DNA from 2 places in the Arthrobacter sp. YC-RL1 genome. Region 2 is predicted to be linked to the other one. Evidence: predicted binding sites of a transcription regulator. Region 2 holds the regulator's gene; the other holds the start of a gene.

Region 1 (19,980 bases), 1.3 Mb from region 2:
AGAAGCAGCCACCCTTGAAAGAGTGCGTAATAGCTCACTGGTCAAGTGATTCCGCGCCGATAATGTAGCGGGGCTCAAGCACACCGCCGAAGTTGCGTCATTCAAACATGTCATTGGCCTTTGTGGTCCAGTGGTTTGGATGGGTAGGGGAGCGTCGTGTGGACGGTGAAGTCGCGGTGGAAACCAGCGGTGGAGGCCACACGAGTGAGAATGCAGGCATGAGTAGCGAATGACGGGTGAGAAACCCGTCCGCCGAATGATCAAGGGTTCCAGGGTCAAGCTAATCTGCCCTGGGTTAGTCGGGACCTAAGGCGAGGCCGACAGGCGTAGTCGATGGACAACGGGTTGATATTCCCGTACCGGCGAAGGACCGCCCATACTGAGCAATGGATGCTAACCATGACGGATTCCAGCGTTGATGCCTTTTAGGTGTCTTGTTGGTTGGTGTGGTGGGAACCGATGTTGTGAGGTCAGCGTATTAACAGGTGTGACGCAGGAAGGTAGCCGAGCCAGGCAATGGAATTGACCTGGTCCAAGGGTGTAGGAAGAACGGTAGGCAAATCCGCTGTTCATTGTTTCTGAGACCTGATAGGCGCCCCGTTTGTGGGGTGATTCGGTGATCCTATGCTGCCTAGAAAAGCATCGGCGCGAGGTCCCAGTCCGCCCGTACCCTAAACCGACACAGGTGATCAGGTAGAGAATACTAAGGCGATCGAGAGAATCATGGTTAAGGAACTCGGCAAAATGCCCCCGTAACTTCGGAAGAAGGGGGGCCTGCCCCGTGAACCACCCTTGCGGTGGGGAGGCGGGTGTGGGCCGCAGAGACCAGGGGGAAGCGACTGTTTACTAAAAACACAGGTCCGTGCGAAGTCGCAAGACGATGTATACGGACTGACTCCTGCCCGGTGCTGGAAGGTTAAGAGGACCGGTTAGCACACTTGTGTGCGAAGCTGAGAATTTAAGCCCCAGTAAACGGCGGTGGTAACTATAACCATCCTAAGGTAGCGAAATTCCTTGTCGGGTAAGTTCCGACCTGCACGAATGGAGTAACGACTTCCCCGCTGTCTCAACCATGAACTCGGCGAAATTGCAGTACGAGTAAAGATGCTCGTTACGCGCAGCAGGACGGAAAGACCCCGAGACCTTTACTATAGTTTGGTATTGGTGTTCGGTGCAGCTTGTGTAGGATAGGTGGGAGACTGTGAAGCTCGGACGCTAGTTCGGGTGGAGTCATCGTTGAAATACCACTCTGGCTGTACCGGTCACCTAACTTCGGACCATGATCTGGTTCAGGGACAGTGCCTGATGGGTAGTTTAACTGGGGCGGTTGCCTCCTAAAATGTAACGGAGGCGCCCAAAGGTTCCCTCAGCCTGGTTGGCAATCAGGTGTTGAGTGTAAGTGCACAAGGGAGCTTGACTGTGAGAGTGACAGCTCGAGCAGGGACGAAAGTCGGGACTAGTGATCCGGCGGCACCTCGTGGAAGGGCCGTCGCTCAACGGATAAAAGGTACCTCGGGGATAACAGGCTGATCTTGCCCAAGAGTCCATATCGACGGCATGGTTTGGCACCTCGATGTCGGCTCGTCGCATCCTGGGGCTGGAGTAGGTCCCAAGGGTTGGGCTGTTCGCCCATTAAAGCGGTACGCGAGCTGGGTTTAGAACGTCGTGAGACAGTTCGGTCCCTATCCGCTGCGCGCGTTGGAAATTTGAGAAGGGCTGTCCTTAGTACGAGAGGACCGGGACGGACGAACCTCTGGTGTGTCAGTTGTACTGCCAAGTGCATCGCTGATTAGCTACGTTTGGAAGGGATAACCGCTGAAAGCATCTAAGCGGGAAGCCTGCTTCGAGATGAGATTTCCATCCACTGTGTGTGGGTGAGGCCCCCAGCTAGATTACTGGGTTGATAGGCAGGATGTGGAAGCAAGGACCAAAGACTTGTGTAGCTGACCTGTACTAATAGGCCGATGGCTTACAACACACTATCAAAACAGTGTGTCGACAAAATACGTTTTTCTGATTGTTCGCGTTCACTATGCGGTTACGAGACAACAACCTCGAACCACAAAAAGTAAGAGACTTTGCCAGGACGAATCCACCGGACCACCATGGTTGGTTTGTGTGCTTCGTGATTGTTACGGCGGTCATAGCGTGGGGGAAACGCCCGGTCCCATACCGAACCCGGAAGCTAAGGCCCATTGCGCCGATGGTACTGCACTCGTGAGGGTGTGGGAGAGTAGGTCACCGCCGGACTTAACTTGAGAAGTGGAAGGCTCCAACAGTGTTGGGGTCTTCTGCTGTTTAACCCGGTCGGTGCTTGGGCGCCTGGCCTGGCTGGGTGGCCGGCGGGGGGAGCGGTGGCTCCCCGTTTTTCTGTTTAAGCGGGGGTTTTCGGTGGTGGCGCGGTGCCTTCTGGGCGGTTTGGGGTGCTGTCCTGCGGCCGGCACCGTGGGGATGGCGTGGGCAAGGGGAGCGCTGCCGGGGCCGCGGCGCGGTGCGGTTGGCTGCGGAGCGGGGAAGAGCCCGGACCACAACAAAACCCCTGATTTCGAATCGCTAGTCCTTTCACGGCCTTCGTGCTTGCCGCCATTGGGATGAATGGCTCGCAGCGGCAGTGGTGGTAGCAGACTTCACCCATCCTTGCTTCACTGCGTAGTTGTGCTGGCTTTGCCGTTCCTGGGTACATGGCAAACCATCTGCGCTGCCGCTGGCGCGCACCCACGCCGCTCTCAAGCTCCAATCCAGAGCCGGACCGGCATGGGATTGCCAGGCGCTGTATCGTGGCCGGAGACTGGCGTCTGAGGCCTTCTGGAAGCTTAGATCGCCAGAAAGCATCTATGGCGAAGGCCACGTTGCCGAAAGAGTTCCTCGATTGGCGCGGAGGGCGGAGATCCTGCTATAGTTATGGAGTTGTCGCAATCGCGAATGACACCGTAGTTTTCCCACGGCCAAGCTGTGCGGGTTAGAGTTACGGCGATCATAGCGTGGGGGAAACGCCCGGTCCCATACCGAACCCGGAAGCTAAGACCCACTGCGCCGATGGTACTGCACTCGGGAGGGTGTGGGAGAGTAGGTCATCGCCGGGCACAATGTGCCGAAGGCCCCGAGATATCTCGGGGCCTTCGATGTTTAACAAGTCGATAAGGGTAGTGAGGCTGGGTCAGCAGCCGCCGGAGATGCCGACGATGACCAAGGGCTCGGATCCTCATGGATCCGAGCCCTTGGTCATGCGTCAGAGTCTTTGCGGACTAGCCAAGTCGCAGACCGGTTTCCGTATCGAACAGGTGCACATGCTGCAGCTTCGGTGCGATGTTCAGCCGCTGGCCACGGGCCGGTGGGGTGCGGCCATCGACGCGGACAACGATGGTCTGCGGGCGGCCTGCCAGCTCGGCGGTTGCGTAGACATAGGCATCGGCGCCAAGCTCTTCGACGACGTCGATGGTGATCTCCACACCCTCGCCTTCGCCAACGAACTCGATGTCTTCAGGTCGGATGCCCAGCGTAGTGCCGCCTGCAGCGCCTGGCGCGCTCAGGACGGTATTGCCGAACTCTACTTGGCCATTGCTCGCTTCCAGCTGCACGAGGTTCATGGCTGGCGAACCGATGAAGCCTGCAACGAAGACGTTGCGCGGACGGTCGTACAGTTCGCGGGGAGTCCCGACCTGCTGCAATTCACCGTCCTTGAGCACCGCGACGCGGTCGCCCATGGTCAGCGCCTCGACCTGGTCGTGGGTCACGTACACGGTGGTGACACCCAGGCGGCGGGTGAGCGACGCGATCTGGGTACGGGTCTGGACCCGCAGCTTGGCATCGAGGTTCGACAGCGGTTCATCCATCAGGAAGACCTGGGGGGAGCGCACGATGGCACGGCCCATGGCCACACGCTGGCGCTGGCCACCGGAGAGGGCCTTCGGCTTGCGGTCTAGATACTGCTCCAGATCGAGAAGCTGCGCGGCTCCCTTCACACGGCGGGCTCGTTCGACCTTGTCGACGCCGGCGATTTTCAGGGCGAAGCCCATGTTCTCGGCGACGGTCATGTGCGGGTAGAGCGCGTAGTTCTGGAAGACCATGGCGATGTCGCGGTCCTTCGGCGGAACGTTGGTCACGTCCTTGTCGCCGATGAGGATGCGGCCGGAGTTGACTTCCTCCAGGCCGGCAAGCATGCGCAGGGTGGTTGACTTGCCGCAACCCGAGGGGCCGACCAGAACCAGGAATTCGCCGTCGGCGATCTCCAGGTCGATTCCGTCGACGGATGGCACAAGAGCGCCCGGGTAAATACGGGTGGCCTTATCAAAGGTCACAGTTGCCATAACGACAATCCTTTCACGGGCAGGTACGTGCCCGACGATCCTAAGTGAAAGTGAATTGGGACACCGTTAGTTTCGCATGGAAATCAAACTTTTCAAAAGGTCCGGGATATCGAACGGGGAATCAATACGCTGCGTCGCCGCCGTGTCCCCGCTGCCGACCTTGATTCCGAGGTCGTTTTCGGTCAGCACCTTGAAGCCGTTTTCATCGGTGACGTCGTCTCCGATGAAGAGCACCGACTGGACATCCAGGGTGCGGCGCAGCCAAGCCAGCGCCTCGCCCTTGTGGGCGTTGAGCACCGAGGCTTCAAGCACCGCCTTGCCCGACATCAGCTTGACGCCCTCCAGCTCCTGCAGCGATTCCAGCGCTTCGGCCATGGCCGCCTGCGCGGCCTGAGGGCTGGCCTGGCGGACATGCAGCACGGTGGCCGAGGGCTTGAATTCCAGGTTCACGTTCTCGTGCCTGTCCGCGATCGCCTGAAGCCGGCCGGTCAGGGTGCCCAGCAGCTGCGTCTGGTCGAGGCTGAGCGGCGCGTCGGACCAGCCGTTCGAGAACTGCTCGGGGACCAGCCGTTCGGCCCCGTGGGACCCGATGCGGATGGCCGGCAGCGGCTCCGGGTACACCTCGGCCAGGGACTGCAGATTGCGTCCGGAGATCACCGCGGTGTAAACGCCGGCCATTCGTCCCAGCTGCTCCACCAGCACAGCGGATTCGGGCAGCGGCCTGGCATCCTGCGGCCGGTCGACCAGCGGTGAGAGCGTTCCATCGAAATCGAGCGCGACCAGCACCCGGGGATGGCGGGCGAAATCCTGCAGCGCAGCGGAGAGCTGCGGCGAAAGAGGTGACACGTGCTTAAGCCATCCTTCGGGGGCGGTAGTTTCGGCGGTTTGCGGCAAGTTAGGTGCGGGCAACATTCTCCTTGGCCGGAACGGATTTCGAGTTGATGTCTGCCAGCTCCGACAGGAAACGATCAGACCAGCCGGCCACGTCGAATTCCTCCAGATGGTGGTTCATGCGCTTCATGCGCTTGGCCTGTTCGGCCTCGTCCATGTTGACTGCCTCCATGATCTTGACCTTCATGCCGTCAATGTCATGGGGGTTGACCAGCACCGACTGGGTCAGCTGGTCGGCGGCGCCGGTGAACTCGGAGAGCACCAGCACGCCCCGCCCGTCCTGGTGCGCTGCCACGTATTCCTTGGCGACCAGGTTCATACCGTCGCGCAAGGCAGTGACCAGCAGGACGTCTGCCGCAAGGTACAGGGAAATCATTTCGCGCAGGGGATAGGAATGGTGCAGGTAGCGCAGCGTAGTGTGGCTGAGCGTATCGTGCTGGCCGGTGATCTGGCCGACCATCAGTTCTACCTGATCGCGCAGTTCCATGTACGAACCGACGTTTTCGCGGCTGGGGCTTGCCACTTGGATCAGGCATACCTCGCCGGCGTGGAGCTGTTCGTCCGCCAGCAGCTCGCCGTAGGCCTTGAGCCGGTGGCGGATACCCTTGGTGTAGTCCAGCCTGTCCACGCCGAGCATGATGGTTTTCGGGTTTCCCAATTCATGCCGGATCTGCGCGGCTCGCGCAATGATCTGCGGATCCCGGGACAGCCGCTGGATCTGTTCATAGTCGATGGAGATCGGGTGGGCGTCGGCGCGGCAGATATTTTGCAGGTCGTTGTCCAAGGAAGGGGTCGCCTCACGTCCCTTGGTTTGGTAGTCCGTGAATCGGCGCAGGCTTCGCAGGAAGTTGGTCGCGTCGGTTTCGCGCTGGAAACCGACCAGGTCGGCACCGGCCAAACCCTGCAAAATCTGCTTGCGCCACGGCAGCTGCGCGAACAAGCTCGCGGCGGGGAAGGGAATATGCAGGAAGAAACCGATCTTGAGGTCAGGACGGGCCAAGCGCAGCAGACGCGGCACTAGTTGCAACTGGTAGTCGTGCACCCACACCGTGGCGTTGGGCGCCGCGATCCGCAGCACCGCGTCGGCAAAGCGCTGGTTGATTTTTTGGTATCTGTCCCACCAGGTGCGGTGGTACGACGGCGGAACGATGACGTCGTGGTAGAGCGGCCACAGAGTCGAGTTCGAGAAACCTTCGTAGTAGAGCTCGAGGTCGTCTTCGCTTAGCGGCACCGGCACCAGATGGATACCGTCCTTGTCGAAGCTGTCCAGCTCTTCATCAATTCCGCCGTGCCAGCCAACCCATGCTCCTTCCGAAGCGGACATGACGGGTTCCAGTGCGGTGACCAGTCCTCCGGGTGCGCGCTGGAATCCCTGGGTGCCGTCCGGGTTTGTGACCCGGTCAACCGGCAAGCGATTGGCAACAACGACGAAGTCGGATGTACTAGCCATGTGGCCATCTTGTATCGAGCTACTCACGACAAACTCCTGGCTTAACCTTCAACCTGCAAACCGGCCGTTTAGCGATCCCTGGATTGGTGCGAATCCCTGCCCTGCAAGTTCATTGACTTATGCCTTGAGCCTAGTGAAATATCAGGGTCAACGGAATTATGTTCAGGATTTACTCCGATAGTGACGTAAACAACCACATTGAACTGGTCAAGCACAGTCGTGTATCGAGGCCTGCCTGATGCAACAATTCCACCGGACGCGCTATGTGGCTTAAGACCGGGCTTTGGCGGCAATTTGAGGAGTATATGCGCCTCCTGTGAAGGTGCGGGATTATCAATGAACTAGGTAGACCGGGTCCCGGCATTGGCTAAACTTGATTGCAGATGACAGTATTCCGCTGAGCAAGGAACCATTAAATTTATGTCTACGAATAATCCGCGGCCGTCGAAGGCTGAGCGTACGGCAAGCGCCCGCGAGAAGGCTTCGCAGATGCGCGCCGCACAGGAAGCAGCCGCCAAGCGCAAGTCGCTGTTCGTCAAGCTTGGCGTGCTGGGTGCCGTGATCCTTGTGATCGCCCTGGTAGTTACCCTGATCGTGCAGAACAACAATGCCAAGGTTGCCGATTCCGGCGCCGTTCCTGCGGGCGGCAACGCCGCTGGCGGCATTCTGGTCACTTCCCCGACCACCCTGGGTGAGCGCACCGTGGAGAATGTCGACGTGAAGTCCCTCGAAGTCCCTGCCCAGCAACCGGCAACCCCGGAACCCCGCGACCTGACCGTGGGGAAAAAGGGCGAACCGGTCAATATCACCATGTACGCCGACGTGAATTGCGTCCACTGCGCGGACTTCGAGGCCACCTATGGCCCGCAGATCAACGAGTGGCTGGCGGCCGGCGACATCACCGTGGACTACCGCAACGTCGGATACCTCGACGGCGGCTCGCCGACCAACTTCTCCTCGCGCGGTGCCAATGCGCTGGCCTGCGTTGCCAACGACAACCCGGCAGCGTACATGCCATTCGTGACCGCGATCTGGGGCCACTACCAGCAGGGTGAAATGAAGAACGCCCAGCTGGCCGAGATGGCGATCGCCGCCGGTGCCAGCGACAAGGTCACCAGCTGCATCGAAGACGGCACCTTCCGTCCGTTCGTCCAGTACACGACCGACGTGGCCAAGTACGACGGCGTAAGCGGCACCCCGACCTTGGTGGTCCAGGGCAAGGTCCTGGATCTGGCCAAGGACGATTTCCCGACCGTGGTGAACGCAGCCATCGAGGCGAACAAGAAGTAAATCCGCTCGGGTCGGCGGAGAACGGATGCGGATCGGGTAGAATTCCATATTGATCTCGCGCCAAGACCGGAGGGGAGAAAGCCAGCGACGGCTTTCTCCCCTCCGGCATTTAAAACGGCGACGGGCTCAATTCGCACAGTGGCTGGGTTCTCCGATATTCTTATGCGGTACGCCCCCTTAGCTCAGCTGGCCAGAGCGTCTGTCTTGTAAACTGAAGGTCACCGGTTCGAATCCGGTAGGGGGCTCGAACAAATCCTCGGAGTTCTGCATGAGTGCAGGTCTTCCGGGGATTTTTTGCTGACTGCGGCTTTTCCCGGCTCGCTGGTGCCGGTCCGAACCCGGCAAACGTGCCTAACCACTCGCTGGAAGTTGGATGAAATCGGGCGTGGACCACGTCGTCCTCGGTAAAATTGGACCAAAGGTATTTTCCCGTGCGCGGATCCGCGCGACCGGGGACCACAATTACAAGGAGACCAATCATGGCCGGTGGCCTAGTAGCCCTGCTGGATGATGTAGCCGCGCTGGTCAAGGTCACGGCCGCGTCGCTGGACGACATCGCGCTCGGAGCGGCCAAGGCCAGCACCAAAGCCATGGGCGTGGTGATTGACGACGCTGCGGTCACCCCGCAGTACGTCGACGGAATTTCTCCCAAGCGCGAGCTGCCGATCATCTGGAAGATCGCGGTCGGTTCCATCCGCAACAAGCTGCTGTTCATCCTGCCGGCCATCTTGCTGCTGTCCACTTTCCTTCCCTGGGCGCTCACCCCGATCCTCATGATCGGCGGCGCCTACCTGGTGTTCGAAGGCGCGGAGAAGATCCTCGAGGCCATGGGGCTGATCGGCCATCACGGCGCCGCCGAGGACGGCAAGGTCCGCGACGAAAAGGTGATCATCGGCTCGGCGACGCGCACCGACTTCGTGCTCTCGGCCGAGATCATGGTGATCTCGCTCAACGAGGTGGCCCACGAACCGTTCCTGACCCGGGCGCTGATCCTGGTCGCGGTGGCTTTCCTGATGACCGTCCTGGTGTACGGGGCCGTGGGCCTGATCGTGAAGATGGACGACATTGGCCTGGTGCTGGCCCAGAAGCAGCGCCAGTTCTCGCAGAAGCTCGGCCGCGGCCTGGTCAAGGGCATGCCGATTGTGATGTCGGTGCTGAGCAAGGTCGGCGTGGTCGCGATGCTCTGGGTCGGCGGGCACCTGTTGCTGACCGGCATGGACGAGCTGGGCTGGCACGCGCCTTACGGCTTCGTGCACCACGTCGAGATGCTGGTCCACGACGCCTCCGGTGCCGCCGGGGGCGTGCTGGGGTGGCTGGTCAACACCGCTTTCTCCTGCTTGGCCGGACTGATCATCGGCTCGTTGCTGACAGTCGTCATCCTCGGGATCAAGAAGCTGCTGGGCAAGAACAAGCCGGCCGCGGCGCACTAGCTATTGCCGCCGCGCAGCGTGCGTAGAATTATTGGATCGCCTCCGAAGGCCAAGCTCCTCGGTCCGGCCATTCTGTCCGGATGCCATGGAAAGATCGATGTGTGTTGAGTAGAGAACAGACCAAGCAGGACCCCGCAGGGCGCCACGCCCGCGGTGCGTACTTCACTCCGGAACCCGTCGCACGCTTCATGGCCCAGTGGGCGCTGGGCGAGCACGGGCACCGGGTGCTTGAGCCTTCCTGCGGCGAGGCGCAGTTCCTCGCCGCCGCGCATGACATCGTGGACGACGGCCGCGGCTCGGTGGAGCTGTTCGGCATCGAGCTGCACGAGCCCTCGGTGCAGGCAGCCCGTGCGGTGCTGGACCGGCAGGGTGCCGCCGCGCAGATCACCCACGCGAATTTCTTCCATGTCGCCGGGAGCCATGACATGGACGCGGTGATCGGCAACCCGCCCTATGTGCGCTACCAGCTGCACCGCGGCGAGGATCGGAAGCTCTCCCGTGCCGCGGCCCGCGAAGCCGGCGTCGAACTCAACGAGCTTGCCAGCATCTGGGCGGCCTTCGTGGTGCATGCCACCAGCTTCCTGGCTCCGGGCGCGCGCATGGCCCTGGTGCTGCCGGCCGAGCTGATGTTCGTGAACTATGCGGCCCCGGTGCGCCGGATGCTGCTCGAACGCTTCGAGCGGGTGCACCTGGCGGTCTTCGAAGAACGGCTGTTCGCCGACGCGCAGGAGGAAGTGGTGCTGCTGCTGGCCGAAGGCTACGGCCAGGGCTCCAGCACCGCGCTGCGCCTGCACCAGTTCCGCAACGCCGCGGACCTCGACCGGTTGGGCGAGGGCATCGAGCACACCCCGGCCAGCACCTTAGAGCGCTGGACCGGATCGCTGGTCGGCCTCGAAGCGCAGGGCGTGCTGGAGCAGTCCCTGGCCACGGGCCGTTTCGCGCCGCTGCAGAGCTGGGGCGAGACCTCGCTGGGCGCGGTGACCGGCAACAACAAGTGGTTCACGCTCTCCCCGGCCCAGGTGAGCGAGCTGGGCTTGGCCCCCGAGGACCTGGTGCGCATCTCGCCTCCGGGTTCCCGGCACCTGCGCGGCCTGGAACTGGACAACGAGCAGTGGGAGCGCCTCGGTGCCCATGGCAGCGCCACCTACCTGTTCCGGCCCGCCGCGCAGCCTTCTGCGGCCGGGCACCGGATGGTTGACGCCGGGCAGGTACTGGCGGTGGACAGCGCCTACAAGTGCCGGGTGCGCAGCCCCTGGTGGCGGGTGCCGCTCTTGTCGGTGCCGGACCTGTTCATGACCTACATGAACGCCGACACCCCGCGGCTGACCGCCAACGAAGCCGCGGTGCACCACATCAACTCGATCCACGGCGTCTACCTGGGCGCCGACGTGCGCGGGCTCGGGCGCGAGCTGCTGCCGCTGGCCTCGCTGAATACGCTGAGCATGCTCGGCGCTGAAATGGTGGGACGCTCCTATGGCGGCGGAATCCTGAAGCTCGAGCCGCGCGAAGCGGACCGGCTTCCGGTGCCTTCGGCCCCGGCAGTGGCGGCCCATGCCCCGGCGTTGCGCGAGATCAAGGACCAGGTGCGCGAGCATCTGGCCCACGGCCGCAAGGCCGAAGCCACCGCGCTGGTCGACGGGATTGTCCTTGAACAGCTGCTGGGCCTGGATCCCGCGGCCATCGCCGCGGTGCACCAGGCCCGCGCCGACATGTTGGATCGCCGGAAGGCACGAAGTAAGACGGTGAAAAACTAGACGTGGCAAACCCTGCGATTGAAAAGACCCTCGCCTTTGCGGAGTTCGACACCACGCTGATGTCCGCCGCCAAGGATTCGCCCTGGATCCGCAGCGGCGCGGTGACCGAGGAATTCAATCCCTCCTACGAGGTGCTCGAACGCCTGCTGAGCATCCCGGTGCGCTCCAAGGCCGCCACCCGCTCCGGGCGCTTCGCCCAGGGCGTGGACACCTGGCTGGCCCACGAACTGCGCCGCGCGGGATTCGACGCCGACCTGGTCTGGCCGCGCACCGAGGCGCCCCGTGTGCTCTCCAAGGACATCCTGGAGCTGCTGCGCCGGCTGCCCGAGCGCCTCTCCGAGGAGGTGCACGAGGCCATCATGGCGGGCAAGGCGGGAAGCACCGACGCCCGGATCCTGGGCCGCGCCTACATGAAGCAGACCGACGTGGTGATGACCCACTGGTCCACCGGGCCGGAGCTGCTGCTGAGCACCAAGGCGATGACCTCCTCATTCGGCAAGAACTTGTCAAACCGCTACGAGGAGGCCTACGGGGACGCCGCGAACCTGCGCGCCCGCTATCCGCTGGCCGCCGTCGGATTCTTCTTCGTCCAGCGCGCCACGATCCTGGAATCCGAGCCGGCGGCCTACCGCCGCACGGTGGACATGATCCGCAAGCTGCGCGATTTCGGAGACGGCTTCGGCTACACCGCCACCGGGCTGCTGCTCGTGGACTGGGACGATGAAGCAGAGAACCCACAGGTCAAGTGCGTGCACTCGCCGGTGCCCGCGGATATCGCCGCGCCGCAGTTCCTCAACGCGATGGTGGACGAGGTCCTGAAGGTCACCCCGATCGACCTGCATGAGGCAGCCCGCGCTCGCCGGGCCGGAGAAGTCGCCCCGCTGCCCGGCCACGAAGCTGTGGATGAGCAGCAGGAAGCGCTCTTCTAGAACGCCGGATCGACGCTGGTGGTTCCCAGCCAGTCGTTGTCCGGGGCCTCCATGCCGAGCCTCGGGAAATGCTGGTCGGCCTCTTCGGCCTCCGGGCCGATGTGCAACGTAGGCACCAGCGAGGGAAGCTGTCCCAGCTCCGCGCCCAGCTCCATGGCCAGCGACGGCGCCGGCTGGGCCTGCACCGGCTGTTCCAACGCCGGCTGCAGCGATACCGGTGCGAGGGAATCCTCGGCCGGCAGGGCAACCAGGACGACGTCCTGCACAGCGGGTTCAGGCTGCGGCAGCCCGGCGGCCCAGGCGCGCGCGGCGTCGGTAGCCCGGTAGATGAATTTGGTCTGCCCGTCCTGCTCGAAGCTACGCTCGCGCTCCCACAGCTCGGAACGTTCGTAGTACGCCCACGAGGCGGGGTTCGCAGAATCGATGATGGTGATCGGCGTGCCTCCGGCGTGCAGCGCGAATTCGAGGCGCATCGACGCGACATGCTGGCGGATGCCCATGCGGCGGTAGTCCGGGCGCACCGCCATGGAGCCGAGCTCGAGCGCGTCCATGGCGCTGGTCGGGGCGATGATCGAATCGTGCACCACCCCGGCGGCGACCAGGAGCTCGCCGTCGCGGACGGTTACGACCGCGCGGGCGCGGTCCATTTTCTGGTGCCAGCGGGCATCGGTCACGGCGTACAGGCCAGCCAATTCAGCACGTTCCGCCTCATTTGGAGACAGGCATGACAAGGCAAAAGTCAGGTTTTCAAACACTGGGGTACGGTCCTAAAAAGCTAAGAACGAACGAAAAAGTGGCTTTGCTTCCCGGAGAAAAATCCGTTCGGCGGTTTCGTTGGCCTTGAGGGGACCGTTGCCGGCGGCTTCCGGCAGCTTCCTTGTAGGGCCCAGTTTGAGCTCGATGAGCTAGAAAAATTATGGGGTCTGAAAGTGCACTTTGACAAGTTGAAACGAGGGCTGCGAAGTGAACTCTAAATAAACGAATTGCCACCGTTTTTCAGTGCTTGTCATCGACCATTTTGGAGATTTTTGATTCCCTCGGCGCGTGGTGTTCCTGGCGGTCGAAGCGGCCCGGGGATGGCGCCGATTCGGCACGATTTGGAACGTAGGTCGGAATACGGCTAGGATTATCTAGGTGCTGAACCGGAAACGGACAGCGCAGATGGATCTTTAGCTCAGTTGGTTAGAGCGTTCGCCTCACACGCGAAAGGTCGCTGGTTCGAGTCCAGTAAGATCCACCGGTAAAAAAGCCACCGCAGAAATGCGGTGGCTTTTTCGTATCCGGGCTGGCCGCTAGTTCTGCGAGCCTTCGGTGAGCAGCTCGTAGATCCTCGGCTTGACCTCGGTTCCCAGCATTTCAATGCTCTTCATGAGGTGCTCGTGGGGCAGCGAACCGGCGGAGTACTTGATATCGATGCGGGACAGTCCGAGCGTGCGGACCGCCTTGGCCATCTTTCGTGCCACCGTCTCGGGGCTGCCTGCCATCATGGCGCCCTGCGGACCCATGGCCGCTTGCAGCTGGATGCGGCTGGCAGGACCCCAGCCGCGTTCGGCGCCCAAACGGTTCATGGTGCGCTGGTAGTGCGGCCAGAGCAGCTCCAGCGCTTCTTCGTCGGTATCGGCCACGAGTCCGTGGAAGTGGGCCCCGACCGGCTGTTCCGGTTCGCTGAACTCCTTCAACGCCCGGTGGTACAGGTCGACCAGTGGTTCGAAGGCCGCGGGCTGCCCGCCGATGATGGCCAGGAAGAGCGGCAGGCCATGGCGTGCGGCGCGGATGACTGACTGCGGGCTGCCGCCCACTCCGACCCAGGTCGTCAACGGCTTGCCTTCGAGCAGCGGGTAGACCTGCTGGCCGCGCAGGGCCGCTCGGTGGCTGCCGGACCACGACACCGGATCGCCGTGGCGCAACTTGGCCATCAACGCGAGCTTCTCCTCGAAGAGCTCCTCGTAGTCTTCGAGGTCGAGACCGAACAGCGGGAAGGACTCGATGAACGAGCCGCGCCCTGCGATGATTTCCGCGCGGCCGTTGGACAGCGCATCCAGGGTGGCGAAGCGTTCGTACACGCGGACCGGATCGTCGCTGGACAGCACGGTGACTGCGGTGCCGAGCTTGATGTTCTGCGTGGTCGCCGCCAGCGCCGCGAGCACCGTCTCGGGTGAGGAGATCGAGAAGTCATCGCGATGGTGTTCCCCGATCCCGAAGAAGTCGAGTCCGACTTCTTCGGCCTTCTGGCCCTCGGCCAGCACGTTGCGGATCACCTGGGCGTGGGACAGCGGGGTTCCATTGGCGTCCTCGGTGATATCGCCGAAGGTCTCGGCTCCAACCTGCGGAAGTTTCACGGTGGTGTTCATGGGTTCGGCCTCTCGCTATATTGCATGCATATACATCTAATTTCCCACTGGGCGTAACTTGCCCCGCCCCGGAACTATTCCCCCCGGGGGCGTGCCACGCCCGAATGTGTTCGGCGATACGCCGTGATTTGGAGGATTCCCCAGCAACTTCCAGAAGTCGGGTTGTATCGTGATTTACATGCAACATCGAACGTTTCGGGAAGGTGATCCGTGGCGCAGTTGAACAACGACCAGTTCTCCGGAAATCCACGTGGTGCGGGGGACGATCCGGATCCGGCCGTCGGCGCATTGCCGCGGATCAGCACCAGCGAAATCAAGATGGGGCAGCTTGCCGAACCCGAGCATCATGAGGAGCCCACGGCCTCGGAACTGCCGCTGAACACTGCGGTCAGCGCCAGCGTCGCCGCGGCCCCTGCCTCGGACCCCGAATCGCGCACCGGCCGCGTTCACACTACGGACGAAGGCATCACCCTGGTGCCCACGCGGGCGAACCCGGTGGCCCGCAGCCTGCTGGCCAAGATGTGGATTTCCACCTCGCCGCCCACCCAGGCGCTGGACATCGTGGATCGCCTGCAGGGCACCCCCTACGCGAACCCCACGGTCAACAAGGACCAGGACGCGTCGGCCCGCCGCACGCTGGAGTTCGCGCTGGACCTGGGCGAGACACTGATCCGCTACGGCGCCGGCGCGCTGGAAGTGGAAACCAGCATCATCGCGGTGACCGCGGCGCTGGGCCTGAGCTACCTGGACGTGGACATCACCAACCAGTCGCTGCACCTGAACTACAGCCCGCCGGACGCCGAAAGCTACTCGATCCTGCGTGTGGTGCGTTCCTCCACGGCGAACTACGCGGGCCTGGTGCTGGTGCACCAGCTGGTCTCCGACATCATCGCCGGCGGCGTCTCGCGCAGCGAGTCCGCCAAGCGGCTCAAGGCGATCATGCGCAAGCCCAAGCCGTTCCCGCGCTGGATCGTTGCCAGCGGCAACGCGGTGTTCGCGGCGGCCTTCGTGCTGTTCATCGGCGGGTCGTGGCTCGGCGCGCTGGTGGCCATGGGCTCGTCCTCGATCGTCTCGCAGATCGGGCGCTACGGCGCCCGGTGGCGCGTGCCGGCTTTCTTCACCATTGCGGCCTCCACGTTTGTGGTCACGGGCATCGCGCTGGTGAGCTACGAGCTGCATGCGCCCATCGACCCGGCGCTGGTGGTGTCCGGCGGCATCCTGCTGCTGCTTCCTTCCGGGCGGTTCGTCTCCGCCCTGCAGGATGCGATCAATGGGTTCCCGGTGACCTCCGTGGGCCGCCTGTTCTCCGCGGGACTGACCTATACGGCCATCGTCTCCGGCATCTCCACCGCGCTGGTGATCTCCTCGGTGCTGGGCTGGGACAGCGTGGACGTGCACCAGATCGACAAGATCGCCTACCCGGCCTGGCTGCTGGTGATCCTGGTGGCGGTGGCGATCATCGCCGGCGCCGTCACGGAACAGAGCTCGGTGAAGCTGCTGCTGCCCACCGCCGGGATCGCCGTGGGCGGCTACCTGATCCAGCTGTTGTGCGAGTACATCGGGCTGGGCGTCCGGGCCACTCCGGCGGTGGTGGCCACGGTCATCGGCTTCGCGGCGCGCTTCGCGGCGGACAAGCTGCATTCCCCGCAGCTGGTCATCGCGGCTCCAGCGGTCATGTTCCTGCTGCCGGGCCTGATGATCTTCCGCGCCATGTACTCCATCGTGTTCGACTCCAGCGACATGTCCAGCGGCCTGGTGGAGATGTTCAACGCCTTCGCGATCATGCTCTCCATCGCCGGCGGCGTGGTCTTCGGCGACACCCTGTGCCGGCCGCTGACCTCCAGCGCGCGGCGCGAACGGCGGCTGATCCGCCGCCGCTGAGTGCGGCTACAGCGCAGGCAACGACCAGTCGATCGGCGGCTGTCCGGATTCGGACAGCCGCCGATTGATTTCGGAGAAGGGCCGCGAGCCGAAGAACCCGCGCGAGGCGGACAGCGGCGAGGGGTGGGCGCTGGCCAGCTGCGGCATCCGGTCCATCAGCCCCGCCAGCTTCTGCGCATGCCTGCCCCAGAGCAGCGCCACCGGAGGGTTCTCGCGCTGGTTCAGCGCGCTGATGGCCGCTTCGACGACCGCGGACCAGCCCAGGCGCTGGTGCGCCCCGGCATGACCCGCCTGGACCGACAGCGACTGGTTCAGCAGCAGAACTCCCTGCTCATGCCAGGCGCTGAGATCCGGGTGGGCTGCCGGGGCAATGCCCAGATCGTCGTTCAGCTCCTTGTAGATATTGGACAGCGACCGGGGCAGCGGACGCACCGAAGCCTGGGCGGCGAAGGCCAAGCCGTTGGCATGGCCCGGGGTCGGATACGGATCCTGTCCGATGAGCACGACGCGCACCTGCGAGCGCGGAATGCGAAGTGCGCGCAACATCACGTGCGGTTCCGGGAGGATCTGCTCTCCGGCGGCGCTGCGTCGTGCCAGTTCAGCGGCGATCTTCCGGAGCTTGCCATCGAGTGGCAGCAGCACCGGGACCCAGTCCTGGGCGATGAATCCGCGCTCCGCCATGGATCTGGCGCCGTGGTGGAAGGGGAAATCCTCCGGCTCGTAGCGGGGGACCGGTACCGGCTCCGGGTCGCCGAACAGGGAGGGCTGCAGGTTGTCCATGGCATCCATTCTGCCGGTATTATGGCGTGGCTGTGCCCGCGGGCGCGGCGCAGCACAGGCGAGTTGGTTAGAATATCGGTGGTATGTCCGCCACTGGCGGAGCAGAACGCAGGGCCGAGACCGGACTTTGCCGGGTGAAGGAAAGAGGTGTGGACGCATGGCTGAGGGTGAAGTGCTGGTGGATTTCGTAATGAATCCCGACTCGGAACTCGATGAGCGTTCCCAGCAGATCCTGAACATGGAAAAGTTGTGGTGGAAGTATGCCGGCGCCAAGGAACAGGCCATTACCAAACAGTTCTCCATGTCGCCGACGAATTACTACCAGCTGCTGAACCAGCTGATTGAGACGGACGCGGCGTTGGCTTACGACCCAATGCTGGTCAAACGCCTGCGTAGGCTTAGGTCTACCAGACGTCGTGTGAGCGGTACCGTCGGCTCCGGACGCTAGTTTCCGGAACCGGCCGCGACCAGTCAGACCTCGAGCAAGGACAAGAATGACCAACTACCCACGTGACGAATTCGATCGCGTTCCGGAGTTCAACACCCGTGTGGGTTCGCACCACGCCAACGGGTGGGCGCAGTCTGCCGCCTCCACGACGTCCGGTGGAAAACTTCGTTGGGTAGTTATTGCAGCCGTGCTTGTCGTCCTGGTGGGCGCATTCGCCTACTTCTTCGGCCCCGGCGGCCTGAAGCCGATTGTCGGCTCCGCCCCGAACCCCACCGAAACCACCTCGGCAGCCCCGAGCGAGGACGCCACCTCCAGCCCGAGCGAAACCGAAAGCGCCACCCCCTCCGCCTCCAGCACCATCGATGATGACGACGTGCTCTTCGGGCAGCTGATCGGCGTCTACAACGGCGCCAGCATCGCAGGCATCGCCTCGGCCGGCGAAGACGCCCTGTCCGAGGCCGGATTCACCAATATCACCGCCAGCAACTGGACCCGCCCGGCCGAGACCTCCACCGTGTACTACACCTCGGAGGCCTATCGCACCACGGCCGAAAAGGCCGCTGAGGTGCTGAATATCGACGAGGTTCTGCAGACCCAGAACATTCCGAACCGGGTGACCGTGGTGATGGGCTCAGACGACACCCTCGAAGTACGCTAACCCCGCAGTATCCAATTGCTTCGCTGTGAGCCGATCAGCTTGCACTCGCAGGGCGAGAGTGCCAATATTTGTATTAGCACTCATGCGTTGCGACTGCTAACGCCGATTGGCTTTTCGCGTTTTAACCGCAGCCGGTCCGGCCTCAGACGTCGCTTCGCAGGGAGCGTGAAGAATACCTCAGATAGCGAGAGCTGACGCGGCTGCAGGCCCGATGCCCAGCCGTTGCACTCGTCCGTCGCGGGCGCTGTCTGTCGGTTGCATTTTCGCAAAATCGTCCCGAAAGGACCGAAAGCCACTATGGCCAAGATGATTGCATTTGACGAGGAAGCACGCCGCGGACTTGAGCGCGGCCTGAACACCCTTGCAGACGCCGTAAAGGTGACCCTGGGCCCACGCGGCCGCAACGTTGTTCTGGAAAAGAAGTGGGGTGCCCCGACGATCACCAACGATGGCGTGTCCATCGCCAAGGAGATCGAGCTCGAGGATCCATACGAGAAGATCGGCGCAGAGCTGGTCAAGGAAGTTGCCAAGAAGACTGACGACGTCGCAGGCGACGGCACCACCACCGCAACCGTTCTCGCCCAGGCACTGGTCAAGGAAGGCCTGCGCAACGTTGCCGCCGGCGCCGACCCGATCGCGCTGCGCCGCGGCATCGACAAGGCCGTAGAGGCCGTCACTGCCGAGCTGTTCGCCGCCGCCAAGAAGATCGAGTCCAAGGAGCAGATCGCTGCTACCGCCTCGATCTCCGCAGGCGACCCTGAGATCGGCGGCCTGATCGCCGAGGCTCTCGACAAGGTCGGCGAGCAGGGCGTCATCACCGTTGAGGAGTCCAACACCTTCGGCCTCGAGCTGGAGCTGGCCGAGGGCATGCGCTTCGACAAGGGCTACATCTCCGCATACTTCGTCACCGACGCAGAGCGCCAGGAGACCGTGCTGGAGGACCCATACATCCTCATCGTGAACTCCAAGATCTCCTCGGTCAAGGACATGGTCACCCTGCTGGAGAAGGTCATGCAGTCGAACAAGTCGCTGCTGATCATCGCCGAAGACGTCGAGGGCGAAGCCCTGGCCACCCTGATCCTGAACAAGATCCGCGGCCTGTTCAAGTCCGTTGCCGTCAAGGCTCCGGGCTTCGGCGACCGCCGCAAGGCCATGCTGACCGACATCGCCATTCTGACCGGCGGCCAGGTTGTCTCCGAGGAGATCGGCCTGTCCCTGGACAACGTGGGCCTGGAAGTTCTGGGTACCGCCCGCAAGGTCGTTATCACCAAGGACGAGACCACCATCGTTGAAGGCGGCGGCGAAGCCGACGCCATCGAAGGCCGCAAGGCCCAGATCGCAGCCGAGATCAAGAACACCGACTCGGACTACGACCGCGAGAAGCTGCAGGAGCGCCACGCAAAGCTCTCCGGCGGCGTCGCCGTGCTGAAGGCCGGCGCAGCCACCGAGGTGGAGCTCAAGGAGCGCAAGCACCGCATCGAAGATGCCGTGCGCAACGCCAAGGCAGCAGTGGAAGAGGGCATCGTCGCCGGCGGCGGCGTAGCCCTGATCCAGGCCGGCGCAGCAGCCTTCGAGAAGCTGTCGCTGGAAGGCGACGAGGCAACCGGTGCGAACATCGTGCGCGTCGGCATCGAAGCTCCGCTGAAGCAGATCGCCCTGAACGCCGGCATGGAGCCAGGCGTTGTCGCCGACAAGGTCAAGGGCCTGGCTGCCGGCCACGGCCTGAACGCCGCCACCGGCCAGTACGTCGACCTGCTGGAAGCCGGCGTGAACGATCCTGTGAAGGTGACCCGTTCGGCCCTGCAGAACGC
Region 2 (9,263 bases):
CCTTGCGGCGGTCGTCGTCCCAGCGGTCGTAGGCGGAGACGATGTCAGCGATCAGCCGGTGGCGCACCACGTCGCTGGCGTCCAGCCGGCAGATCGAGATGTCCTCGATGCCCTCCAGCACCTCGCTGGCCATGCGCAGCCCGGAGACCGCGTTGCCCGGCAGGTCGACCTGGGTGACGTCCCCGGTGACCACCATCTTGGAGCCGAAGCCCAGGCGGGTCAGGAACATCTTCATCTGCTCGCTGGTGGTGTTCTGCGCCTCGTCGAGGATGACGAAGGCGTCGTTCAGGGTGCGCCCGCGCATGTAGGCCAGCGGGGCGACCTCGATGGTGCCCGCCTCCAGCAGCCGCGGGATCGAATCCGGATCCACCATGTCGTGCAGCGCATCGTAGAGCGGACGCAGGTAGGGGTCGATCTTCTCGCTCAGGGTGCCGGGCAGGAAACCCAGCTTCTCCCCCGCCTCGACCGCCGGACGGGTCAGGATGATGCGGTTGACCTGCTTGTCCTGCAGCGCCGCGACGGCCATGGCCATGGCCAGGAAGGTCTTGCCGGTGCCTGCCGGGCCGATGCCGAAGGTCACCGTGGAGTCCTCGATGGCATCCACGTAGGATTTCTGGTTCACCGTCTTGGGCCGGATGGAGCGCCCGCGGCCGGAGAGGATCTTCAGCCCCAGCACGTCGGTGGGGGCGTCCCGGTTCCCGGCGCTGAGCATCTTGATGATCTGCTCGATGGTTTCCGCGCTCATCCGCGAGCCGCGCTGCGCCAGCGACCTGGCTTCCTCGGTCACCCGCTGCGCCTTGCGCACCTGGACCGGATCGCCCAGGAGGCTCAGGGTCGACCCGTTGGGGCGGAACTGCACGTCCGGGTAGGCGCCGGTGAGGATGCGCAGCAACTCGTCGTTCGGGCCCAGGGTTGCGATCATCAGCTCGGGAGTCTCGAACGTGATGGCCAGCGTCGCCGGCCCGGTCTCGGATTGCCTCTGGTTCTGTTCAACCTGCATGCAGTGCTTCGTGCCCCTTTTGAGCTCGGAAAATAATAAACTTGCGCAAGTCCAGTCTAGCTAGTCCCCGGCTCCCAACGCGATACGTAGCGCTCCGCCGAGCGCTGAAAATTCTGAAACTAGTATGAAATGAATCTAATCCGAGCAGGTCGCAAAGGTATAGATTTGGTTACGGATTGGTAGGTTTGGCGAATTTCGGCCTCATCGCACACCTTGATGTGTCACGCTATATGAGCGCGCGGAACCACGTTCTCGTTCCGGGCGCCCAAGAATCCCCGCAGAACAGATGGACTGGTCCCAACGTGCAGCAGTGGTACAAGCGCCGAATCCCGCGACGTTTCGCGGCGACCGGCGTCATCGCAGCGGTGGCCCTGGTGGTCGGCTGCGGACTTGCCGCGCGCGACGACAGCTTCGAGATGCCTGCAGACTCCGCCGCCGCGGCGCAGGGTGTCCCGCAGGCCACCGATTCGATGGAACAGGCTTTCCCCGGGCAGAAGATGCCGGTCTACTGGCTGGAGAACACCGACTCGGGGGTCTACCTCTACCGCGAATACGCCACCGACACCCGCCACCAGGAGCCGATCGGCGACGCGATCGCCTACCTGCTCGCCGGGAAGCCGGCCGACCCGGCCTGGTACACGCACCTGAAGTCCACCGACGACGTCGGGGTCTCCATCGACAACCAGAACCTGATCACGCTGGACCTTCCGGCCAAGGTCTTCAGCGCCACGCTCGACGAGGGCCTGTCCGAGCGCGCCATCCAGCAGCTGGTGTTCACCGCGACCGCCGCGGCCTCCAACGCGGGCATCCTGGTCGGCGACACCCCCGCCAGCGTGCGCATCCTGGTCGACGGGAAGCAGAACGCCACCGTCTTCGGCGGATACCGCCTGCAGGACGTCTACCAGCGCGACGCGAAGTACATGGCCCCGATCTGGATCATCGACCCGCAGTTCGGCACCACCACCGCGGCGGGCGCCGTGAAGTTCCACGGCCGCACCTCCAGCTTCGACGGCGGCACCTTCTACTCCCTGCAGGCCAAGGCCGCCGACGGCCAGTCCAAGGTCATTACCGCCGCCAACCGGATCAACGACGAGAGCGTGGAGCCCGACGGATCCTTCACGCTGACCACCCGGCTGCCCGCCGGCAGCTACGCGCTGAGCGTCTGGGGCGAGGAAGCCGGCAGCAAGGCCAAGGTCGGCGAGATCAGCTCCGAGTTCACCGTGCGCTGAGCGCCGGCGCCCACCCAGCACCAAATAAACAGCGGATGCCGCAAACCCCTCGGGGTTCGCGGCATCCGCTGATTAATCCGGCTAGAGCTCGCCGAGCAGGTGGCGCACCAGGACCAGCGCGGCAGGGCCGGCGGTGGAGGCGCGCAGCACATGGCGTCCGAGCAGCGCCGGATGCGCTCCGGCGGCCACGAACGCGTCGAGCTCTGCATCGCTGATGCCGCCCTCGGGGCCGACGACCAGCACCACGCCGGTACCCGGCGCCGCCTCGGGCAGCCAGCCGGACACGGCTTGGGCCACCGAATCCCGCGCCTGCTCGTGCAGCACCAGCACCAGGTCGCCGGCGGCCGCGTGCGCGGAAATCGCCGCGGCCAGCGACTTGCTGGAGACCAGCTCCTTCACCTCGGGTTCGAAGCTGCGCCGGGACTGCTTCTGCGCCGAGCGCACCTGGGCGCGCCACTTGGCAAGCGCCTTGTCCGCCTTCGCCGCGTTCCAGCGCACGATCGAGCGCTCGGCCTGCCACGGGCGGACGGTGAAGACGCCCAGCTCCACGGCGGATTCCACGGCCTGCAGGTCGCGGTCCCCCTTGGACAGCGCCTGGATGAGCGTGGCTGGATGCTCCGGGGGCTGCTCCTGCAGCCGTTCAAGCACGGTCACCGTGAGCAGCTCCTTGGAGGCGGCTGCCACCTCGACCACCAGGCGCAGCCCGGTGCCGTCGAGCAGGTCCAGCTGCTCGCCGGCTTGGGTGCGTTTGACCGCCACCGCGTGGTGCGCCTCCGGCCCGGTCAGCGCCAGGGTGTCGCCCACGCGGGCCTCGGCCCCCTGCTGCGGGTCGATCACGAAACTGTGGTTGCTCATGGCCTAGCGCTGGTTCAGCTTGTCCCGCAGGCGCGAGAACATGCCGCCTGAATGCTCGACGCGTCCGGCGCTCAGCTCTTCGCCGCGCAGCGTGGCCAGCTGCTCGAGCAGCTCGCGCTGGGCGGCGTCCAGCTTGGTCGGGGTCTCCACCTGCAGGTGCACGATGATGTCCCCGCGCTTGCCGCCGCGCAGGCGCGGCACACCCAGGGTCGGCAGGGTCAGGGTGTCCCCGTCCTGGGCCCCCGGCTCCACGTTCAGGGTCTGCTCGCCGTCGAAGGTCTCCAGCTTCAGCTCGCAGCCCAGGGCCGCGGCGGTCATCGGGATGGTCATCTTGGCGTGCAGGTCGTTGCCGGAGCGCTCGAACACCTTGTGGCGGCGCACGTCGACCTCGACGAACAGGTTGCCGTTCGGACCGCCGCCCGGGCCTGCCTCGCCCTGGCCGCGCAGCTGGATGCGGGTGCCCGAATCCACGCCGGCCGGCACGTTCAGCGATTTGGAGACGTGTTCGCGCACGCGGCCCTCGCCGTTGCACTCGATGCAGGGATCCGGGATGGTGGTGCCGAAGCCGTGGCAGGCGGCGCAGGTTTCCACCGTCATCATCTGGCCCAGGAAGGAGCGCACCGGGCGCTGGACCTGGCCAGCGCCGTGGCAGATGGTGCAGGTGACCGGGCTGGTGCCCTCGCGGGTGCCGTCGCCGTGGCAGGTCTTGCAGGTGACGGCAGTTTCCATCTCCAGCGGGTAGACGGTGCCCTTGACGGCGTCTTCCAGGTCGATGGTGATGGTGATCAGCGCGTCGCGGCCCGGCTGGGTGCGGGACATCGGCCCCTGCGCCTGGCCGCCGCCGAAGAACTGCTCGAAGATGTCGCCGAAGCCGCCGAATCCGGCGCCCCCGCCGAAGCCCGGCTGGCCGTTGCCGTTCTCGTCGCCCGTGGCGTCGTAGTTGGCGCGCTTCTTCTCGTCGGAAAGAACCTCGTAGGCGCGGGTGACCAGCTTGAACTGCTCGGCCGCGTCCTCGCTGGGATTCACGTCCGGGTGGAGTTTGCGCGCCAGCTTGCGGTAGGCGCTTTTGATTTCCTGCGGGGTCGCGTCCTTGGCGACACCCAGGGTCTCGTAATGCGAGCTCACGATCTTCGCCGTGTCCTTTCCTTTAAAATTTCACTTCTCAAGTTGTGCTGCGAACCGGCCGCGCGGCTAGTTCGCCAAAATCTTCGACAGGTAGCGGGCCACCGCGCGCACCGAGGCCATGGAGGAGGAATAGTTCATCCTGGTCGGGCCGAGCACGCCGAGCTTGCTGCGCTGGTCGGTGCTGTAGGTGGTGGCGATGACCGCCGCGTCGGTCAGCTGCCCGTAGTGGTTCTCGGTGCCGATGGCCACGGCCAGGCCGCGCGAATCCGCCTCCAGTTCGGAGAACAGCTTCAGCAACACCACCTGCTCCTCCAGCGCCTCGAGCACCGGGGTGATGCTCAGCGGGAAGTCCCCCTCGACGCGGGCCAGGTTCGCGGTGCCGGCCATGACGATGCGCTGCACGTTCGCCGCCTGCGCCATTTCCTCCAGCGACCGCAGCACGCTGCCCACGAGCGGCGTCTCGTGCTGCGCCGGAACCACTGCCTCGTTGCTCAGCGGGCCGACGAGGTCCGCCAGCCGGTGGCCGCCGAAGGAAGTCAGCAGCCACTGCTTGAGGTTGTCCAGCTCCTCGTCCGAGTACGGCCGGGTCACCGCGATCATGCGCTGGTCCACGGTGCCGTTGGAGGCGATCATCACCATCAGCACCTGGCCCGAGCCCAGGCCCACCAGGTCGAGGTTGCGCAGCTCCGCGGTGTCGTAGTGCGGCACCTGGATCATGGCAACCTGGTTGGTCAGCCGGGCCAGCAGGCGCACGGTGCTGTGCAGCATCTCGTCGAGGTCCTGCGAGCTGTCCAGGATCTTGTTGATCGCCTCGCGCTCGGCGCGCGACAGCGGCTTGAGCTCGCCGATCTCGTCCACGAAGCGGCGGTAGCCCTTCTCCGTGGGGATGCGCCCCGAGGAGGTGTGCGGGGCGGCGATCAAGCCCTCCTCTTCGAGCAGGGCCATGTCATTGCGGATGGTGGCGGCGCTGACCCCGAGGTTGTGCCGTTCGCGCAGCGCCTTGGATCCCACGGGCTCGCGGGACTGGACATAGTCCTCCACGATGGCGCGCAACACGTCAAGACGTCGTACTTCGCTCACGAAAACACCTCCCGGGAAACCACGCCCGCACAATTGGCACTCTAACCTGTCAAGTGCCAAGTCTAATACCTTCGGCAGTTGCTAGCATTGGATTTCGAGCGTATTCGATCACAGCGAAAGGCAGTCCGTGTCCAATTTCTCCTGGGGACCGCAAGACCTGAGTGCTTCGGCACCCAAAAAACTCCGCCAGGTGCCCGTTGAACGCGGCATGATCCTGGAAGATGCGGTCTCCGGCTGGGTCGGCGAGGTCGTAAAGACCGAGAAGTCCGGCGGTATGCGCGTGATCGTGCTGGAGGACCGCCACCGCAAGACCCGTTCCTTCCAGGCCGGCTTCGGCTTCCTGCTGGAGGGCGAACCGGTGGAGATCGTCGAACCTGTCGCGAAGGCCAAGGCGCCGAGCACCTTGATCTCCGCCTCCGGCTCGCGCGCGGTGGCAGACCTCAAGGCCCGTACCGCCCGCGCCAGCCGCATCTGGGTCGAAGGCAAGCACGACGCGGAACTGGTCGAGAAGGTCTGGGGCCACGACCTGCGCGTGGAGGGCATCGTCGTCGAACCGCTGCATGGCGTCGACGACCTGGCCGGGGCCATCCGCCAATTCAACCCCTCGCCGACCCGCCGCCTGGGCATCCTGGTCGACCACCTGATTTCCGGAACCAAGGAAGAGCGCATCGTCGCCGAGGCCATGAAGGTCCCCGGGGCTGCGGGCAACGTGCTGATCCTCGGCCACCCGTACGTGGATGTCTGGCAGGCGATCAAGCCGGACACGCTGGGCATCAAGGCCTGGCCGGTCATCCCCCGCGGGACCGACTGGAAAACCGGCGTGCTGCGCGCCTTCGGCTGGCCGCATGCAACCGCCGAGGATATCGGCATCGGCTGGCAGCGGATCCTGTCCACGGTCAAGCACTACGGACAGCTGGAACCGGCGCTATTGGGTAAAGTTGAGGAACTAATCGATTTCCTTACCACGGAAGATTACGGTTTCCTAACAATTGACTAAGATTTGGACTTTCAGGGTGCCATTGGGCGGGGCGTCAGCGGAAGCTCGATATCATGGTGGAGAAGCCGCACCGTAAGACAAGGACATTTCCGTGACATCTCGCCAGGTACCATCATCTGAGAATTCGCGTTTCGAGGGATCAAACGTGTCCGCGCTGCCGCTCTCCCCGTCGGAAGACCGCCAGTGGGCCATGATGGCGCATTTCGGCGCGATCCTCGGCTGCATTCCCTCGGCCATCATCTTCGCCGTCTACCGCGACCGTGGCCCCTTCACCGCCCAGGAATCCAAGGAAGCGTTCAACTTCACCTTCCCGCTGACCATTCTGGCGATCGTGCTGAACATCCTGAACCTGCTGCCGGGCATCGGCTGGCTCTTCGCGGTCATCGCCGTGTGCCTGTGGGTCTTCATGACCCTGATGGGCGCGTATGCCGCGATCCAGGCAAACAAGGGACGCCCCTACCGCTACCCGATCAACCTGCGGTTGATGAAGTAGCGGCAGGGACGCCAGCGCTTGCGAACGTCCTAGAAATCCAGCAGTTCACGCACCACGAGGTCGGCCAGGAGCCGGCCTCTTTGCGTTAGCACGATGCGTCCGGCGAACGCTGCCTTGGCATCGATCAGCTCGTCGGCGATCAACCCGGCGACCTTGGTGCGGCCGGCGGATTCCAGTTCGCTGATCTGCATGCCGGAGCTGAGCCGGGTGAGCAGCATGGTGCGTTCGAGCTGAACTGCCTGCGCGTCAGGGAACTCGCGGCCGTGTCCGGGCGAGATGCCGCCGTCGATGCGCTGCTGGTAGGCGGCCGGGTGCTTGACGTTCCACCAGCGCAGCCCGCCGACATGCGAGTGCGCGCCGGGGCCTGCGCCCCACCAGTCCCCGCCCTGCCAGTAGGCGATGTTGTGGCGGCAGGCATGCTCTTCGCCGCGCGCCCAGTTGCTCACCTCGTACCACTGCAGGCCGGCGGCCTCGAACAGCTGATCGGCCAGCTGGTACTTCTCCGCGTGGTCGTCGTCGTCAATGTCCGGAACCTCGCCGCGGCGGATCTGCGCGGCCAGCTTGGTGCCGTCCTCGATGATCAGCGCATAAGCGGAGATATGGTCCGGCTCGTAGCTCAGCGCGGCCTCGATGCTGGTACGCCAATCCGCCAGCGACTCCCCCGGGGTGCCGTAGATCAGATCGACGCTGACATCCAGCCCTGCTTCGCGGGCCCAGGCCACGGCCTGCGGCACGCGCGCCGGGTCATGGGTGCGCTCGAGCACCTTCAGCACATGCGGCACGGCTGACTGCATGCCGAAGGACACGCGCGTGAACCCGCCGTCGGCCAGCTGACGCAGGCTTTCGCGGCTCACCGAGTCCGGGTTGGCTTCGGTGGTGATTTCAGCGCCGGGCTTGATGCCGAACTCGTCGCGGATCCGGCCGAGCACCGAAACCAGGTCCGAGGCGGGCAGCAGGGTCGGGGTGCCGCCGCCGAAGAAGACCGTGTCGATTTCGCGGTGCGGTACCCCGGAACGGTCAAGCACGCCGCGGGCGAAGCCGATCTCCTGGCCCACCGTGGCAGCGTAGGTGGCCTGGCTGGAGCCATTGCCCAGCTCGGTGGCGGTATACGTGTTGAAATCGCAGTAGCCGCAGCGCACCGTGCAGAACGGAATGTGGACATAAAAGGACATGGTCCGCTCCGCCGCACCGTGCGCGCACGCTGCGGGGAGCAGACCATCGGCCGGAGCCGGATCGCCGTCAGGCAATACTGAGGGCATCTAGCTACTTCTTCTTCGGCTCATCGGTGGACAGCGCGGCGATGAACGCCTCCTGCGGGACCTCCACGCGGCCAACCATCTTCATGCGCTTCTTGCCTTCTTTCTGCTTTTCCAGCAGCTTGCGCTTGCGGCTGATGTCGCCGCCGTAGCACTTGGCAAGCACGTCCTTGCGGATCGCGCGGATGTTCTCGCGGGCGATGATGCGCGAACCGATCGCGGCCTGGATCGGCACCTCGAACTGCTGGCGCGGGATCAGCTCGCGCAGCTTCGAGGTCATCATGGTGCCGTAGCTGTAGGCCTTGTCGCGGTGGGTGATCGCGGAGAACGCGTCGACCGTATCGCCCTGCAGCAGGATGTCGACCTTGACCAGGTCCGCGACCTGCTCGCCGTCGGCCTTCCAGTCCAGCGAGGCGTAGCCGCGGGTGCGGGACTTGAGCTGGTCGAAGAAGTCGAACACGATCTCGGCCAGCGGCAGGTGGTAGCGCATTTCCACGCGGTCCTCGGAGAGGTAGTCCATGCCGCGCATGGTGCCGCGGCGGGACTGGCACAACTCCATGACGGCGCCGATGAACTCGCTCGGGGCCAGGATGGTCGCGGCGACCATCGGCTCGTGCACCTCGAGGATCTTCCCGTCCGGGAATTCCGAGGGGTTGGTCACCGTGATCAGCTGCTTGTCCTCGCCCATGACCTCGTACACCACGTTCGGGGCGGTGGAAATCAGGTCGAGGTTGAATTCGCTTTCAAGGCGCTGGCGGGTGATTTCCAGGTGCAGCAGGCCCAGGAAGCCCACACGGAAGCCGAAGCCCAGGGCCACGGAGGTTTCCGGTTCGTAGATCAGCGCGGCGTCGTTCAGCTGCAGCTTGTCCAACGCGTCGCGCAGCGCCGGGTAGTCGGTGCCGTCCAGCGGGTACAGGCCGGAGAACACCATCGGCTTGGGCTCTTCGTAGCCACCCAGGGAATCGGTGGCGGGCTTCAGCGAGTTGGTGACGGTATCGCCGACCTTCGACTGGCGCACGTCCTTCACGCCGGTGATCAGGTAGCCCACCTCGCCCACTCCCAGGCCCTTGGACGGGATCGGATTCGGGGAGGAGACACCGATTTCCAGCAGTTCGTGGGTGGTGCCGGTGGACATCATCTGGATGCGCTCGCGCGGTTCCAGCTTGCCGTCGACCACGCGAACGTAGGTGACCACGCCGCGGTAGGTGTCGTAGACCGAGTCGAAGAT

The links. Region 2 encodes HrcA, which represses chaperone genes, less so after heat shock. Its sites were predicted from a motif close to TTNGCACTCGNNNNNNNCGAGTGCNAA; they were not measured.
Region 1: groL (chaperonin GroEL) is a predicted target of HrcA. The motif match lies at 18,243-18,269, and genes of this name have one in related genera.

Annotation. Positions count from the first base shown of each region.
Region 1 covers NZ_CP013297.1:3,332,689-3,352,668, reverse strand. The annotation lists rRNA gene ATC04_RS15435 (23S ribosomal RNA) at 1-1,978, shown strand, start outside; rRNA gene rrf (5S ribosomal RNA) at 2,134-2,250, shown strand; rRNA gene rrf (5S ribosomal RNA) at 2,967-3,083, shown strand; gene ugpC (sn-glycerol-3-phosphate ABC transporter ATP-binding protein UgpC) at 3,246-4,307, opposite strand; gene otsB (trehalose-phosphatase) at 4,374-5,153, opposite strand; gene ATC04_RS15410 (trehalose-6-phosphate synthase) at 5,203-6,648, opposite strand; gene ATC04_RS15405 (thioredoxin domain-containing protein) at 7,069-7,938, shown strand; tRNA gene ATC04_RS15400 (tRNA-Thr) at 8,110-8,183, shown strand; gene ATC04_RS15395 (DUF808 domain-containing protein) at 8,418-9,368, shown strand; gene ATC04_RS15390 (N-6 DNA methylase) at 9,473-11,122, shown strand; gene ATC04_RS15385 (hypothetical protein) at 11,125-12,051, shown strand; gene ATC04_RS15380 (GNAT family N-acetyltransferase) at 12,048-12,806, opposite strand; tRNA gene ATC04_RS15375 (tRNA-Val) at 13,215-13,288, shown strand; gene ATC04_RS15370 (LLM class flavin-dependent oxidoreductase) at 13,344-14,402, opposite strand; gene ATC04_RS15365 (threonine/serine exporter family protein) at 14,613-16,283, shown strand; gene ATC04_RS15360 (uracil-DNA glycosylase) at 16,290-17,063, opposite strand; gene ATC04_RS15355 (DUF3263 domain-containing protein) at 17,221-17,511, shown strand; gene ATC04_RS15350 (LytR C-terminal domain-containing protein) at 17,558-18,169, shown strand; gene groL (chaperonin GroEL) at 18,467-19,980, shown strand, end outside.
Region 2 covers NZ_CP013297.1:2,013,155-2,022,417, reverse strand. The annotation lists gene ATC04_RS09440 (PhoH family protein) at 1-1,000, opposite strand, end outside; gene ATC04_RS09435 (GerMN domain-containing protein) at 1,303-2,229, shown strand; gene ATC04_RS09430 (16S rRNA (uracil(1498)-N(3))-methyltransferase) at 2,311-3,084, opposite strand; gene dnaJ (molecular chaperone DnaJ) at 3,088-4,209, opposite strand; gene hrcA (heat-inducible transcriptional repressor HrcA) at 4,276-5,289, opposite strand; gene ATC04_RS09415 (DUF3097 domain-containing protein) at 5,417-6,286, shown strand; gene ATC04_RS09410 (DUF4870 domain-containing protein) at 6,432-6,779, shown strand; gene hemW (radical SAM family heme chaperone HemW) at 6,809-8,038, opposite strand; gene lepA (translation elongation factor 4) at 8,043-9,263, opposite strand, start outside.